Regions from separate parts of the Thermoclostridium stercorarium subsp. stercorarium DSM 8532 genome, predicted to be linked through region 2. Evidence: predicted binding sites of a transcription regulator. Region 2 holds the regulator's gene; the other holds the start of a gene.
What was found. Region 2 encodes HrcA, which represses chaperone genes, less so after heat shock. Its sites were predicted from a motif close to TGTTAGCACTCNNNNNNNNNGAGTGCTAACA; they were not measured.
Positions count from the first base shown of each region.

Region 1 (7,402 bases), 640 kb from region 2:
TCATCCAGCACGACCATATTACCTCCGGTCTTCTATTTCCAAAGTCAGCCGCATATTAATTATCAACCCATAAAAAGTCTGCTTTACATGACAAGCAGACAAATCCCGTTCATCCTAAAACCATGACGCTGTCGTTTCTGTGCCGGATTTATCCTTATCTGCAACGCATAAGCGTTCATATCTTCTTACTTATATGTTAAAAAAAACCTCTCCACGCAAAAACAGCATGAAAACCCATGCTGAATTAAACACTGAAATATTGTATCACTGCCCTCTTCTTTTTGTCAAGGAATTTTAACAAAAGGGCCCTTTCAGTCAAAACTTCTGATTATAATACTTTTTCCGGAACCATATTATATTATTATTGAATAATCTCGGCTAATTCAATCCATTTCTCATACAGAATATCCAGTTTAGCCTTTAATTCAGTTCCTGCAGTCTTTCATAATTGCTCGCTTCTTCTTCCATTTGCGCGTCAATTCTTTTTATTTCCAGTTCATTGGCCGCAATCTCCCGTTCTATGGCTTTAAGCTTCCTTTCGGCTTCCTTTGTGTTTACTCTTCTTTTGGTGTCATGCTCAGCCCTTTTTCCGTTTTTCGGTTTAGTGGTTTCGGTTTGCGGGCTGTTCATCTGTTTCCATAATACATACTCGTCGTAAGTGCCGTTATGGTCTGTAATTTTCCCGTTATTTAAGTCCCATATTCTTGTAGCAAATTTTGAAATAAAATAGCGGTCATGGGAAACAAACAAAAGCGTTCCTCCAAATGACTCCAGAGTCCGTTCAATCCATTCCCGCGAATAAACATCAAGGTGATTTGTCGGCTCATCCAGTATTAAAAAATTTATCTCCTGCTGCATCAGCAGAAAAAGCTTAAGCCTGCTTCTCTCGCCGCCCGATAACGAAGAAACGCGTTTGAACACTTCTTCGCCGGTAAAATTAAAAGCTGCCAGCCGGTTTCTTGCCGTATCCTCACTCCACTCCATTTCAAACCTTACGGTATCAAGCATTGTCAGTTCAGGGCGATTAAACCTGACAATCTGAGGCAAAAACGCGTACCTTACGCTGTTTCCTATAATTACTTCTCCTTCATCGGGATGTAAATTTCCGGTTATAATGTTCAGCAGCGTCGTTTTTCCGCACCCGTTAGGGCCCAGCAGCCCCACGCGATCCCCTTTTCTCACAAGAAGGGAAATATCTTTCAATACTTCATGTCCGCCGAAACTTTTACTTACGTTCCGGATTTTTACAAATTCCTTTCCGCCGAAATCCACTTCCCTGAACGTTGCCTTGAGCTCTCTTTCCATTACGGGCTTTTCGGTCTTTCTCATCCGCTCAATCCTTTTTTCCATCGAAAAAGCCCTTGTATGAAACGACTGGTCATGCAGTCTTTTTGCGGCCTCCTCCAACCGCTTTATTTCCCTCTGTTCCTGCTCATACATTTCCAGCTGCTGCCTCAACCGCTTTTCCTTTTCGCTGACATAATACGAATAGTTTCCTGCATAGAAAAAGGCTTTGCCCTGCTCAATCTCAATAATTCTTGTGACAATTTTGTCCAGAAAGTATCTGTCATGGGATATCACAACAACCGTACCCTTAAACGTGCCGAGGTATTCCTCCAGCCATTCGCAGGACTTTATGTCAAGATGATTTGTCGGTTCGTCCAGCAAAAGAATATCCGGATTTTTCAGTATAATTCTGGCAAAATTAACTCTTGTCTGCTCACCGCAGCTTAAATTGCAGAAAAGCTCGTTCTGCATGCGCAGGTCAATCAAAAGACCTTCACATACCCTTGCCAGCTCCGCCTCCATCACATAGCCGCCCTTTGCTTCAAACAGCGTAGCAAGCTCGCCATACCGCTTAAGAAGCCCGTCATCATGCTGAAGCGCCAACATTTCTTCCAGTTCCTTCATCTGACGCTGAATTGACAAAAGGTTTTCAAAGCCGGTATTTAATACATCCCTTACAGTGTAATGCCGCGGAAAGTCAGGAATTTGATCGAGCACTTCCATCTGTTTTCCTTTTGCTACAGACACCTGACCTTCATCAAAAGGCTCCCTTCCGCTGAGTATCTTAAAGAGAGTGGTTTTCCCCGCCCCGTTTTTGCCTAAAAGCCCGACTCTTTCGCCTTCATATATTTCAAAAGAAATCCCTTTCAGGATATGATTTTCGCCGTAATATTTGTGGACATTCTGACAAACTATGTCTGCCATCGTTTCTGACTCACACTCTTCCTTTCCTCGGTATAATTTCTATACCCGTCCCCGCATTTTTCTTCTGTATTCCAGAGGTGTCATTCCGGTATTCTTCTTAAATGCTTCATTAAACCGCTGCTGAGATGAAAAGCCAACGCTTAAAGCAATCTCACTTACTTTTTCGTCGGTGCATGCCAGCAATTCTTTTGCCCTTTCAATGCGGGTGTTAATCAAAAAGTTTATCGGGGAATATCCCGTCTCTTTTTTAAAAATGCGGGTAAAGTAGCTTGGGCTCAGAAAAACGTAACCGCATATATCGTGCAGGTTAATATCCCTTTCGTAGTGATTCTGAATAAACTGTACGGCAAGGTTAACCAGCTCTTTCTGCTGCGGGCTGTCTTCAATAATACTGCGTTCCCATTCAAGCTTTAAAACCCGCGAAATCATAACAAAAAGCTCAAGTATTAAAAGGTGTATCAGAAAGTCACTTCCGAACTGCTCTCCGGACTTCTCGGCAACAATGCGGTTAAGCAGCGTTATTATGTCATTTTTCTGGTTGACCTTGAGTTTCAAAAAAGGCCCGGTGTGCTGCCCTGTATAAAAATTTATGAAATCTTCAATAGGTATTTCCGACGGATAACTGTTGCCACTGGAGCCGTTCCCTTTTGTAAACGAAAAATACAGAACAATAAATTCGCAGGTGCTTCCCTGCTGAATCCTTAAGGAATGTGTCCGGTGGGGCTTGATAATTATTATGTCATTCGGTCCTACCGTTACTTTTGTGCCTTCTATTTCAAAAACAGATACACCTTTTTTGGCGTAAACCATTTCATAATACTCATGCTGGCTTGATGTTTTCGACCAGCTGTCATTGAGATGGCGCTCAATGGAATTAATAACAACGGGCATGTATCCCGAGCTGTTCATGAATTCCTGCCATGTTTTCGGAAACAATTCTCCTCCCAACCACTCAGCCCCCCTGCAAGCACTGCCGGAAATAATTATTGAATAAATTATAGCATACTGTTTTTTCATGCCGCAAATACGGTAATATTAGTCAATTAATGACATAAAAGCATGCAAACGCAATATGGCGAACCGGGGCTGTGAACGCACCGCAGGATATAAAAAAGCACCCGGGCCATCTGTCCATAGGCCCGGATGCTTTAACCGTCCATACCGGTTACTCATTTTTCACTTCTGATTACATCATGTTCTGCATGCCACCGCCAGGCATTTGCGGTTCTTTTTCAGGAATATCCGCAACCAGGCTTTCGGTGGTCAGTACCATGGATGCCACAGATGCCGCATTCTGAAGTGCCGTACGTGTTACCTTAGCAGGATCAACAATACCTGCTTCAATCATATTAACGCATTTCTCGGTTAATACGTCAAAGCCCACTCCCTTTTCACTGTTCTTAACCTTTTCAACAATAACCGAACCCTCAAGACCTGCATTAATTGCAATCTGGCGAACTGGTTCCTCAAGGGCCTTCAGAATAATCATCGCACCTGTCTTTTCGTCGCCTTCGAGTGTGTCAACAAGTTCCTTAACCTTCGGAATTACGTTAATAAATGCAGTACCGCCGCCGGGTACAATACCCTCCTCAACAGCAGCACGGGTAGCTGCAAGAGCGTCTTCAATTCTCAGCTTCTTTTCCTTCATTTCAACTTCGGTAGCAGCACCTACACGGATTACAGCCACACCGCCGGAGAGTTTTGCAAGTCTTTCCTGGAGTTTTTCACGATCAAAATCAGATGTGGTTTCTTCGATCTGTGCCTTAATTGAGGCAATTCTGTCTTTGATAGCCTTCTGATCCCCGGCTCCGCCGACTATAATGGTGTTTTCCTTCTGCACAACCACCTTTGCGGCACGGCCCAGCTGATCCAGCGTTGCTTCCTTCAGGTCGAGGCCAAGCTCCTCGGTGATTACCTGACCGCCTGTTAAAATCGCTATGTCACGCAGCATTTCCTTTCTTCTGTCGCCAAATCCCGGAGCCTTCACCGCGCAGCAGATGAATGTTCCTCTCAGTTTGTTCAGTATCAGGGTTGCCAATGCTTCGCCTTCAACATCTTCGGCAATTATCAGCAATTTCTTGCCCTGCTGAACGACCTGTTCCAGTATCGGAAGCAGTTCCTGCACATTGGAAAGTTTCTTGTCAGTAATCAGGATATATGGGTCTTCAAGCACTGCTTCCATTTTATCGGTATCGGTAACCATATATGAAGAAATATATCCACGATCGAACTGCATTCCTTCTACAACTTCCAGTTCGGTTTTTACAGTCTTGGATTCTTCAACGGTAATAACGCCGTCATTGGAGACTTTCTCCATCGCATCGGCAATCAATGCTCCGATTTCCTCATCGTTGGCCGAAATGGAAGCAACCCTTGCGATGTCTTTCTTGCCGCTTACTTTCTTACTGATTTCCTGAATACCCTTTACGGCAGTTTCAACAGCCTTGCTGATACCCTTCTTCAGAATCATCGGGTTAGCACCGGCTGCAACGTTTTTCAAACCTTCACGGATAATTGCCTGTGCTAAGAGAGTTGCCGTTGTTGTACCGTCTCCCGCAACATCGTTTGTCTTCGTTGCAACTTCCTTAACCAGCTGCGCACCCATATTTTCATAAGGATCTTCAAGTTCAATTTCCTTCGCAATGGTTACTCCGTCGTTGGTAATTAAAGGAGAACCGTATTTCTTTTCAAGAACAACGTTTCTTCCCTTGGGTCCAAGTGTAACCTTTACTGTATCCGCAAGTTTATTGGCACCTGTCTCAAGTGCTTTTCTGGCCTCTTCTCCGAAGATAATCTGCTTTGCCATTAAATATTCCCTCCTCATTCAACTATAGCAAGAATGTCGCTTTGCTTTAAAATGGTATATTCAACATCGTCAATCTTAACTTCGGTTCCAGCGTATTTGCTGATAAGAACCTTATCGCCCACTTTAACATGCATTTTGACTTCATCGGTACCAGGACCAACAGCTTTTACTTCAGCAATCTGAGGCTTTTCCTTTGCTGAACCCGGAAGTACTATTCCGCTCTTCGTGGTTTCTTCTGCTTCAATCATTTTAACTACCACTCTGTCAGCTAATGGTTTAATATTCATTCTTGATATACCCTCCTTACTCTTCTTACCGGATAACCGGATTAATGGTTGTATTCTTATGTAAAAATATGGGCTAAATAATTATTAGCACTCAATAAGAATGAGTGCTAATACAATATTATATATAATTCTTTCCGGTAGCAAACGGATAAACCAAATATTTTTTCTTAAATAACGTTTTTATTAATAATTAAATCAAATTATCTTTATATTACTTTAGTTTCCTTCAATTATCAAGCTATTGTTTTTAAATTCCATTTCTTAAAATTTCAGCTTAGTCCTTTCCGCCGATGCTTAATATTCGCCTTTCCAATCACTGTTATGCATTTTTATCTTGCATTCAGATAATATATTTCCCTAAGGCCTTCAAGGGTGAGCAGCGTATTGATTTCGTCCACACACCGGCACTGGGACGCAATAAGCCGCGCCAGACCGCCCGTTGCCACGACTTTTATATTATCCTCTTTCATTTCCTCCTTTATTTTTGCCACAATATATTCAACCTGTCCGATATATCCGTAAAAAAGCCCCGACTGAATACTTGCCACGGTATTTCTGCCAATAACGCCGAGAGGATTCGCAATTTCCACGCGGGGCAACTTTGACGCCTTTTCAAACAAAGCCTCGGCCGATATCATGATCCCCGGACAGATAACTCCGCCGAGATAATCCCTGTTACCGTTAATCGCACAGAACGTTGTAGCCGTCCCAAAGTCAACAACTATCACAGGGGCCCCGTATAGCCTTACGGCACTGACTGCATTCACTATCTTGTCGGCGCCCACATCCCTGGGATTTTCATACCGTATGTTTATGCCTGTCTTCGTACCGGGCCCGACAATTATGGGATTTCTCTGCATGTACTTTCTAACGGCTCCTATAAGTGAATTCATTACCGGAGGAACCACCGAACAGATAATTACATCCTTCACCGAGCGTATATCCTCATTAATGTGCTGAAACAGTGAAATAAACAGTATACCTATTTCATCCGCCGTTTTATTCACATCGGTGGAAAAAAACCAGTGATATTTCAAACTGTGCCCTTCAAACAGTCCAATGGTCGTATTGGTATTACCAACATCAATGGCAAGCAACAAAGCTATTCCCCCTAAAGCCCAAGTTTTGTGCTGCGGATTTGCTTGATTTCAAACTGGATTTCCTTCTCAAGCTTTTCTATGTCCATTCTGATGTCTTCTATCGTTTCTTCCCTCTTGGGATTGGATATTCTTGCCGCAACCTGCTCGGAACTGATACGCTGAGAGGGTCTCTTCTGCAGATCATTCCTTTTTTTGGCGAAACCGTCCCGGACTGTTTCCTTCTGGGACTTATTCTTCTGAGCGTTTGTCTGCTTGGTTAAATTATTGTTGTTTTTACCTTGACCGGCATTACGTTTGTTATTCTGCAACATGGTCCACTCCTTTTAAATATTAATTTTCATTTTCGGGAAATTTGAAAAGAAAACATACCGCCTTAATTATCACAACTGCGTATTGATATCTCTCCGGAAAGTACAGTCTGGCGTTTTCCGTCAGGCGTTTCCACAAGCAGCCTCCCATCGTCCAGAACATCAAGAGCTTTTGCCTGCCATCTGTTCTCACCCTGGATTACTATGATATCACGGCCAATCGTAACTGAAAAGCATCTCCAGATATCCATAAACTTTGCACTGCTTCCCTTTTCGACAAAATTAAGGTACAAATCCTCCAGTTCCTTCAAAATCTCCACTACAAGCTGGGTTCGTGAGATTTCCCTGTCGGTGTTAAGGCACAGCGATGTGGCCGTGTGTTTCAGCTCGTCGCCAAAATCCTCTTCTCTGTTCCAGACATTAAGCCCGATTCCGAGAATAATGGCCTGTACCTTATCGGGTTCGGAAGTCATTTCAGTTAAAATGCCGCATACTTTTTTGTTATTAATAAGAATATCATTCGGCCATTTTATCCCCAATCCGCTTTTAACATACTTTTCCAGGACTTTGCATACGGCACTGGATGCCAGAAGTGTTATGGACTGGACTGCGGTCGGCGGAAGATCAGGCTTTAGAAGGACTGACATATAAATACCCGAGCCTGCATCCGACTGCCACCTTCTTCCTCTT
Region 1 is NC_020134.1:2,848,635-2,856,036, forward strand. Features, by position in the region: gene CST_RS12485 (50S ribosomal protein L7ae-like protein) at 1-17, opposite strand, end outside; gene CST_RS12490 (ABC-F family ATP-binding cassette domain-containing protein) at 421-2,211, opposite strand; gene CST_RS12495 (helix-turn-helix domain-containing protein) at 2,251-3,159, opposite strand; gene groL (chaperonin GroEL) at 3,398-5,017, opposite strand; gene CST_RS12505 (co-chaperone GroES) at 5,032-5,304, opposite strand; gene CST_RS12510 (type III pantothenate kinase) at 5,634-6,404, opposite strand; gene CST_RS12515 (hypothetical protein) at 6,416-6,715, opposite strand; gene CST_RS12520 (biotin--[acetyl-CoA-carboxylase] ligase) at 6,778-7,402, opposite strand, start outside.
Region 1: a site for HrcA is predicted at 5,387-5,417, ahead of CST_RS12505 (co-chaperone GroES). Genes of this name have one in related genera too.

Region 2 (7,402 bases):
CCGTCAACGCCGGAATGGCCGTACATGTCATACTGCTTTCTTTTCTGGGGGTCGCTTAAAACCGCATAAGCTTCGTTTATTTCTTTAAATTTCGCTTCAGCTTCCTTATCATTGGGATGCAAGTCAGGATGATACTGTTTCGCAAGTTTCCGGTATGCCTTTTTTATTTCGTTTTCATCAGCGTCACGGCTTACTCCCAATATTTCGTAATAATCCCTCTTCTGTTCGGGCACCCTATCACCCCCTGCCGCCGTTGTGTCTGCTAAAGTAGCTTATCGATTATAACATACTTCAAATAAGCCTTCAACATTTTCTAACTCTCTAAGTTTTGCGGGAAAAACAATACCCATAATCATAATTAACGAGTCAAAGGAAAACCTTTGACTCGTTTTTCGTGAAATACCGGTCAGTGTAATTTGCTGTCGGTTATGGGGATTTATAAAGTGGTTCGGAAAAGTTACTTATTGTCATCGTCAACCACTTTATAGTCTGCATCGTACACATCATCCTGACCGCCGCCGCTGCCCGTTCCCCCCGCGGCATTCGGGTTAAACCCGCCCGCTCCTGCGGCACCTGCGGCACCCGGATTTTGCTGATACAGCTTTTGCGAAACAGCATAAAACGCCTGCGAAAGTTTTTCTGTTGCGGCTTTGATGGCTGCTGCATCGTTGCCTTTGACAACTTCCCTCAAATTATTCAGTTCGGTTTCTATCCTTGACTTGTCGGCGGCATCAACCTTGTCGCCCAGTTCTCTGAGCGTTTTCTCGGTCTGATAAATCATTGAATCGGCATTGTTCTTTGCTTCAATGAGTTCCTTTCTCTTTTTGTCTTCTTCGGCGTATTTTTCAGCATCTTTGATAGCTCTCTGAATTTCTTCCTCGGAAAGGTTTGAAGATGCCGTTATTGTTATCTTCTGCTCATTACCCGTACCGAGGTCCTTTGCCGATACATGAACAATACCATTTGCGTCTATATCGAAAGTAACCTCTATCTGCGGCACTCCTCTCGGCGCAGGAGGTATACCTGTCAGCTGGAAATTACCAAGCAGTTTATTTTCTGCGGCTATTTCCCTTTCACCCTGGTATACACGGATATCAACACTGGTCTGTCCGTCAGCGGCAGTAGTAAATATCTGGCTCTTCTTCGTGGGTATCGTGGTATTGCGTTCAATCAGTTTTGTAAACACGCCGCCAAGGGTTTCAATACCGAGTGAAAGGGGCGTAACGTCAAGAAGCAGCAGATCTTTTACTTCTCCCGAAAGCACCGCAGCCTGAATGGCAGCACCGATTGCCACGCATTCATCAGGGTTAATGCCTTTGAAAGGTTCTTTGCCGAGATATTTCCTGACGGCTTCCTGAACCGCGGGAACTCTTGTTGAGCCTCCGACCAGCAGTACTTTGTCTATGTCCGCCGGACTAAGCCCCGCATCTTCCAGTGCCCTTCTTGTGGGCTCCATTGTCTTTTCAATCAGGTCTGCTATCAATTCTTCAAACTTCGCACGCGTAAGTGTCATGTCAAGATGCTTCGGGCCACTGGCATCAGCGGTGATAAAGGGAAGATTTATGTTCGTGCTGGTAACGGAAGATAATTCAATCTTTGCTTTTTCAGCGGCTTCCTTCAGGCGCTGCGCTGCCATCTTATCGGTTCTCAAATCAATTCCGGTTTCCTTCTTGAACTCTTCAGCCATCCAGTCTATAATTCTCTGGTCAAAGTCGTCACCGCCCAGATGGTTGTTTCCGCTGGTAGCCAGCACTTCAAAAACGCCGTCGCCTATTTCGAGTATGGATACATCGAATGTTCCTCCACCAAGGTCAAAAACAAGGATTTTCTGGTCATGTTCCTTATCAAGGCCATAAGCCAGAGCCGCAGCCGTAGGCTCATTTATTATACGCAGAACTTCAAGCCCTGCAATCCTTCCTGCGTCCTTTGTTGCCTGACGCTGCGCGTCATTGAAATATGCAGGAACTGTAATGACCGCCTGGGTTACCTTTTCACCAAGGTAAGCCTCGGCATCCGCTTTCAGCTTTTGAAGAATCATTGCGGATATTTCCGGGGGAGTGTATTCCTTATCGTCAATTTTAATCCTTGTGTTTGTCCCCATTTTCCTTTTTATAGATATAATTGTCCTTTCGGGATTGGTAATTGCCTGTCTCTTAGCAACCTGCCCTACAAGTCTTTCACCGGTTTTCGAAAAGGCAACAACGGAAGGTGTCGTCCTGTTTCCCTCGGCATTGGGGATAACTACAGGTTCTCCTCCCTCCATAACTGCAACACATGAGTTGGTCGTTCCCAAATCTATACCTATTACTTTCGGCATACAATCACTCCTAATTACAACAAAATAAAATTTATATATATTGAAAGGTCAAAGAAAGTCACTCAGTTCGCTACTTTTACAACCGAATGGCGTATAACGGTTTCGTCATTATATATATATCCCTTTACGAATTCCTCCACTATTTCATTTTCGCCATAGCTCTCATCCTCTATATGGGCTATGGCTTCATGGAAATCGGGGTTGAATTTCTTACCCTTTGCTTCAATGGGTTTTACTCCCAGCTTCGCCAATACATCCATCATCTGCCTGTGAATCATTACAACGCCTTCGCGAATGCTTTCAAGGCTTCCTTCCGAAGCCTGCAGCGCTCTTTCAATATTGTCCACAACCGGGAGAAAAGCAGAGACCACATCTGCCACCGATGAAGCATAAATTTTTTCTTTTTCTCTTCTCGTCCTTTTCTTGTAATTGTCAAATTCCGCCGCAAGTCTTTGCAGATATTCCTTCAGTTCATTAATCTCCTTGTCCTTCTGAACAAGAAGTTCTTCCTCTCTGCTCATTTTTTCGCCGCCGTTATCACCGTCGTTTCCGGCGCTTCCGGCCTGTCCGCTTTCATTCGCCGGTTTCTCTTCCACAACGTCGTTTTGAACTTTGTCATTTTGAATTTCACTTTTTTCATTTGTCGCGTTTTCTTCGGTGTTCACTTTTACCTCCTGATTTTCATCGGCAAAATCCTCATTTTTCCCCAGATTTTTTTCATCTGTCATCATTTTTTATTCATCCTTCCATCCATCAATAGTACGATAAACCTATTTACTCATCGTTTATAATTCTGAGTATTTCACTGTTAATCAGGTTCCTCAAATAATTCATTGCGGAAAAAACCCTTGAGTAATACATTCTTGTGGGGCCTATTATACCCAGCGTCCCCAGCTCAGTATCCCCCAGATTATAAACGGTGGTAACCACACTGCAGTCCCGCATTACTTCATGCTCGTTTTCCATACCAATCTGTACATTAATTTTCCCTTTTTTCATTGCAGCACTCATTAACGATTTTATGGTGTGCTGTTCATTAAACAGTTCAAACAATTCCTTAACCTTTATTACGTCGCTGAATTCAGGATGATTCAGCAGATTTGTAATACCGTTCATTATCAGCTCGGTGTCGTCCGCTTCCTGCATGCATTTTTTCAAACCTTCCATCACCGGATCTATAATTTCGTCCGAAACACCGGTTTCTGTCTGCACGTCATTAATAAGTGGAAGTTCAATATTCTCAATTATAAGTCCGTTCAGCTTTTTCTGCAAATAATTTGTAAGTATCGTAAGCGCATCATGATTTATCTCTATTTCATTATTGACACGAATAACGTGGTTTTTCACAACACCGGCGCTCGTCACTATAACTATCAGTAACTTTTTCTCATCCACCGGCAATACCTGTACCGACTTCAACGACGCCTTTGAAAGGCTGGGAGAAAGCGCAACCGACGCATACCCTGTAATACTGGATATTATATCCGATGCACGGCGAATAAGTGTATTTATTTCATTGATCTTACGCTCAATCGCGTCCCTGATCTGCCTTATTTCTTCCATTTTAAGAGCCTGAACCTGCATCAGATGATCGACGTAAAAACGGTATCCCTTATCGGAGGGAACCCTGCCCGCAGACGTATGGGGCTGAGAAATATACCCCATTTCTTCCAAATCAGCCATTTCATTGCGGATCGTGGCTGAACTCAGCCCAAGTTCATGCTTTCTTGAAATGGTTCTTGACCCCACCGGCTGCGCGGTTCTTATATAATCATCGACAAGCGTTTTCAATATTTGTTTTTTACGTTCACTTAACGTTGTTTCCAAATGAAACTCACCTCCATACAATAGCCCTGTACCTTTAACCATGAAGGGCTATTGTATATTGCAGTGATCCACATGGTTAATGCTATCTATATATATGAAACTTCAGCAAGTACTGTTCTACAAAAATAATATACCCACTGTACCCGGTTTATACTTTAAACGCGATATTATTAATATGTTATTAATACTTCACCAAAAAATCCCTTTTAAATTTTATTAGCACTCTCTTCAATTGAGTGCTAAACGCTATAATAAAAATACCACCCTGTCTTTTTTTTGTCAAGAGGTAGGTTAAGTATTTATATATTCGCAAAATTCATTAATTATTCCTGTTGTTCAGGTTGAGTTCTTTTAGCCGACGAGTGAACAGGAAGCTTCCGGTCTGCATAACCGATTTCTGTTAAATCAGCTTCCTCATTCTATTCCATTTGCAGGGCTGTCGGGAATTTTCGGCATCTCAAATGAAAGGTTAAAAAATTACATTTCTTATGAAGAAATAATAAAAAAGCCCTTACAGGCAAATATACCCTGTAGTGCTTTTTTCAAAACAGAAAGTATTCATACGTTTATCCTCATTACATTAAGAACTCAGCCCACACCTGATTGGCAAAATCCAGCCCCAGGCTTGTCAGTCTCAGCATGTCATTTTCAAAGCACAGAAGATTTTTTCCAACCAGCATTCTTATTGTCTCATCATATTTTTTCAGGGCTTCACTGCCAAATTCCCGTTCCAGGTCCTTCAGGCTTACCCCTTCAACCAGTCGCAGTCCGAGAATAAACCTTTCCGAAAGTTTCTCTTCGGCCCCGATATACTCGCTGCTTGCTACCGGTAATACTCCTTCAGCAATTCTTCCGATATATTCACAGGGATTTTCTTCATTTGAATATCTGACGTCATCAATATAGGAATGCGCTGCGGAACCAAAACCCAAATAAGGTCTGTTCGTCCAGTATTTCAGGTTATGCCGGCATTCAAACCCCGGCTTTGCAAAATTTGAAATTTCATAATGCCTAAAACCTGCATCTTTCAATTTTTTTATTACCCAATAATACATTTCCCTTTCCAAATCTTCGTCAACCGCGGGCAGTTTTCCCCTTTCATTCAGCTCATGCCACGGCGTGCCCTCTTCGATTTTAAGACTGTAGGCCGAAACGTGGGTCACACCTTTCTCAAGAACCAGTTCAACAGTTTCCTGCCAGTCTTCCATTGTCTGGGTCGGGACACCGAAAATAACATCGGCATTTATATTATGAAATCCTGAACCTTTGAGCAGTTTCACGCATTCTTCAAACATCTCTTCGGTGTGTATTCTCCCCATAAACCTCAAAAGGTTGTTGCTTGCCGACTGAAGCCCAATGCTTGCGCGATTGAAGCCAATTTTCCTGTATGCTTCCGCTTTTTCACCGGTTATCGTGCCAGGGTTTATCTCTATCGATATTTCTGCATCTTCCGAAATTTCAAAATTTGCAGACAGGGAATTCATTATATCCGAAATGCAGTCGGCAGGAAGGACCGACGGGGTCCCTCCCCCGAAGAAAATCGTATCCACCGTCATATCCGAATGTTTAGATGCCACCGTTTCAATCTCTCTGCACACAGCCCGGGTATAGTCCCGGAAAATTGCATCCAGCCCGGGATATGACGGAAAATCACAGTAATTGCACTTTCTTATGCAGAAAGGTATATGAACATATATTCCAAGAGTTTTATCTTTCAGCATTTTCCTCGCCTATGTATCAAGTTTCAGCACGCTCATGAAGGCCTCCTGTGGAATTTCCACGCTTCCTATCTGACGCATGCGTTTTTTACCCTCTTTCTGCTTTTCAAGCAGTTTTTTCTTTCTTGTAACATCACCGCCGTAACATTTTGCAAGAACGTCCTTACGGTAGGCCTTCACAGTTTCCCTTGCGATTACTTTTGAACCGATACAAGCCTGTATCGGTATTTCAAACATATGCCTGGGAATTGTCTCCTTGAGCTTTTCAACCATTTTTCTTCCTCTGGCGTATGCTTTGCTTCTGTGGACAATAAACGACAATGCATCGACAACTTCGCCGTTTACGCGGATATCAAGCTTAATCAGGTCAGATTCTTTATATCCCTTAAATTCATAATCAAAAGAGGCATATCCTCTTGAACGGGACTTCAGGGCGTCAAAAAAATCATAGACAATTTCATTCAACGGTATTTCGTATGTTAAAACCGCCCGGGTACTTTCAATGTATTCCATTCCTATGTATTCGCCCCTACGGTCCTGACACAGTTCCATAATACTGCCCACGTATTCGGTGGGTGTCATAATCGTCGCCTTCACTATGGGTTCCTCCATCTTTTCTATCGAACCCGGCTCAGGCATGTTCGTGGGGTTATCTATCATAAGAACTTCGCCGTTGACCTTCGTCACCCGGTATACAACACTTGGTGCTGTTGTCACCAGATCAAGGTTAAATTCGCGTTCCAGTCTTTCCTGAATTATTTCCATATGCAGAAGCCCCAAAAAGCCGCACCTGAAACCAAAACCCAGAGCCGCAGAGGTTTCGGGTTCAAACAACAGCGAAGCATCGTTTAATTGCAGCTTTTCAAGAGCATCACGCAAATCTATGTATTTGGAACCGTCTGCCGGATATATACCGCAGAAAACCATCGGTACGGCCTTTTTGTACCCGGGAAGAGGTTCATTTGCAGGATTCGACGCCAGCGTTATCGTATCGCCGACACGGGTGTCTCCTACGTTCTTAATGCTTGCGCATATATACCCCACTTCCCCGGCATACAACGCGTCAGCTGGTATCAATCCTCCGGGCCGGAAATACCCCAGTTCTGTTACGATGAATCTTTTGTTCGTATTCATCATTAAAATTTCGTCGCCTGTTCTGACGCTCCCTTCCATAACTCTTACATGAGTTATTACGCCTTTATAATTGTCGTAAAGGGAGTCAAAAATCAATGCCCGAAGCGGCGCACTTTCATCCCCCCGCGGCGGCGGTATGACTTCAACTATTTTTTCAAGTACGGCGTCAATATTGATTCCGTTTTTGGCCGAAATAAGGGGCGCATCGCTGCAGTCCAGGCCGATAACATCCTCTATTTCGCGCTTTACTTCATCAGGTCGGGCTCCCGGAAGATCTATTTTATTAATAACCGGTATGATTTCAAGGTTGTGTTCCAGCGCAAGATATACATTTGCCAGGGTTTGAGCTTCAATGCCCTGGGACGCGTCAACAACCAGTATTGCCCCTTCACACGCGGCAATACTC
Region 2 is NC_020134.1:2,205,276-2,212,677, forward strand. Features, by position in the region: gene dnaJ (molecular chaperone DnaJ) at 1-233, opposite strand, end outside; gene dnaK (molecular chaperone DnaK) at 458-2,317, opposite strand; gene grpE (nucleotide exchange factor GrpE) at 2,380-3,048, opposite strand; gene hrcA (heat-inducible transcriptional repressor HrcA) at 3,092-4,144, opposite strand; gene hemW (radical SAM family heme chaperone HemW) at 4,720-5,865, opposite strand; gene lepA (translation elongation factor 4) at 5,875-7,402, opposite strand, start outside.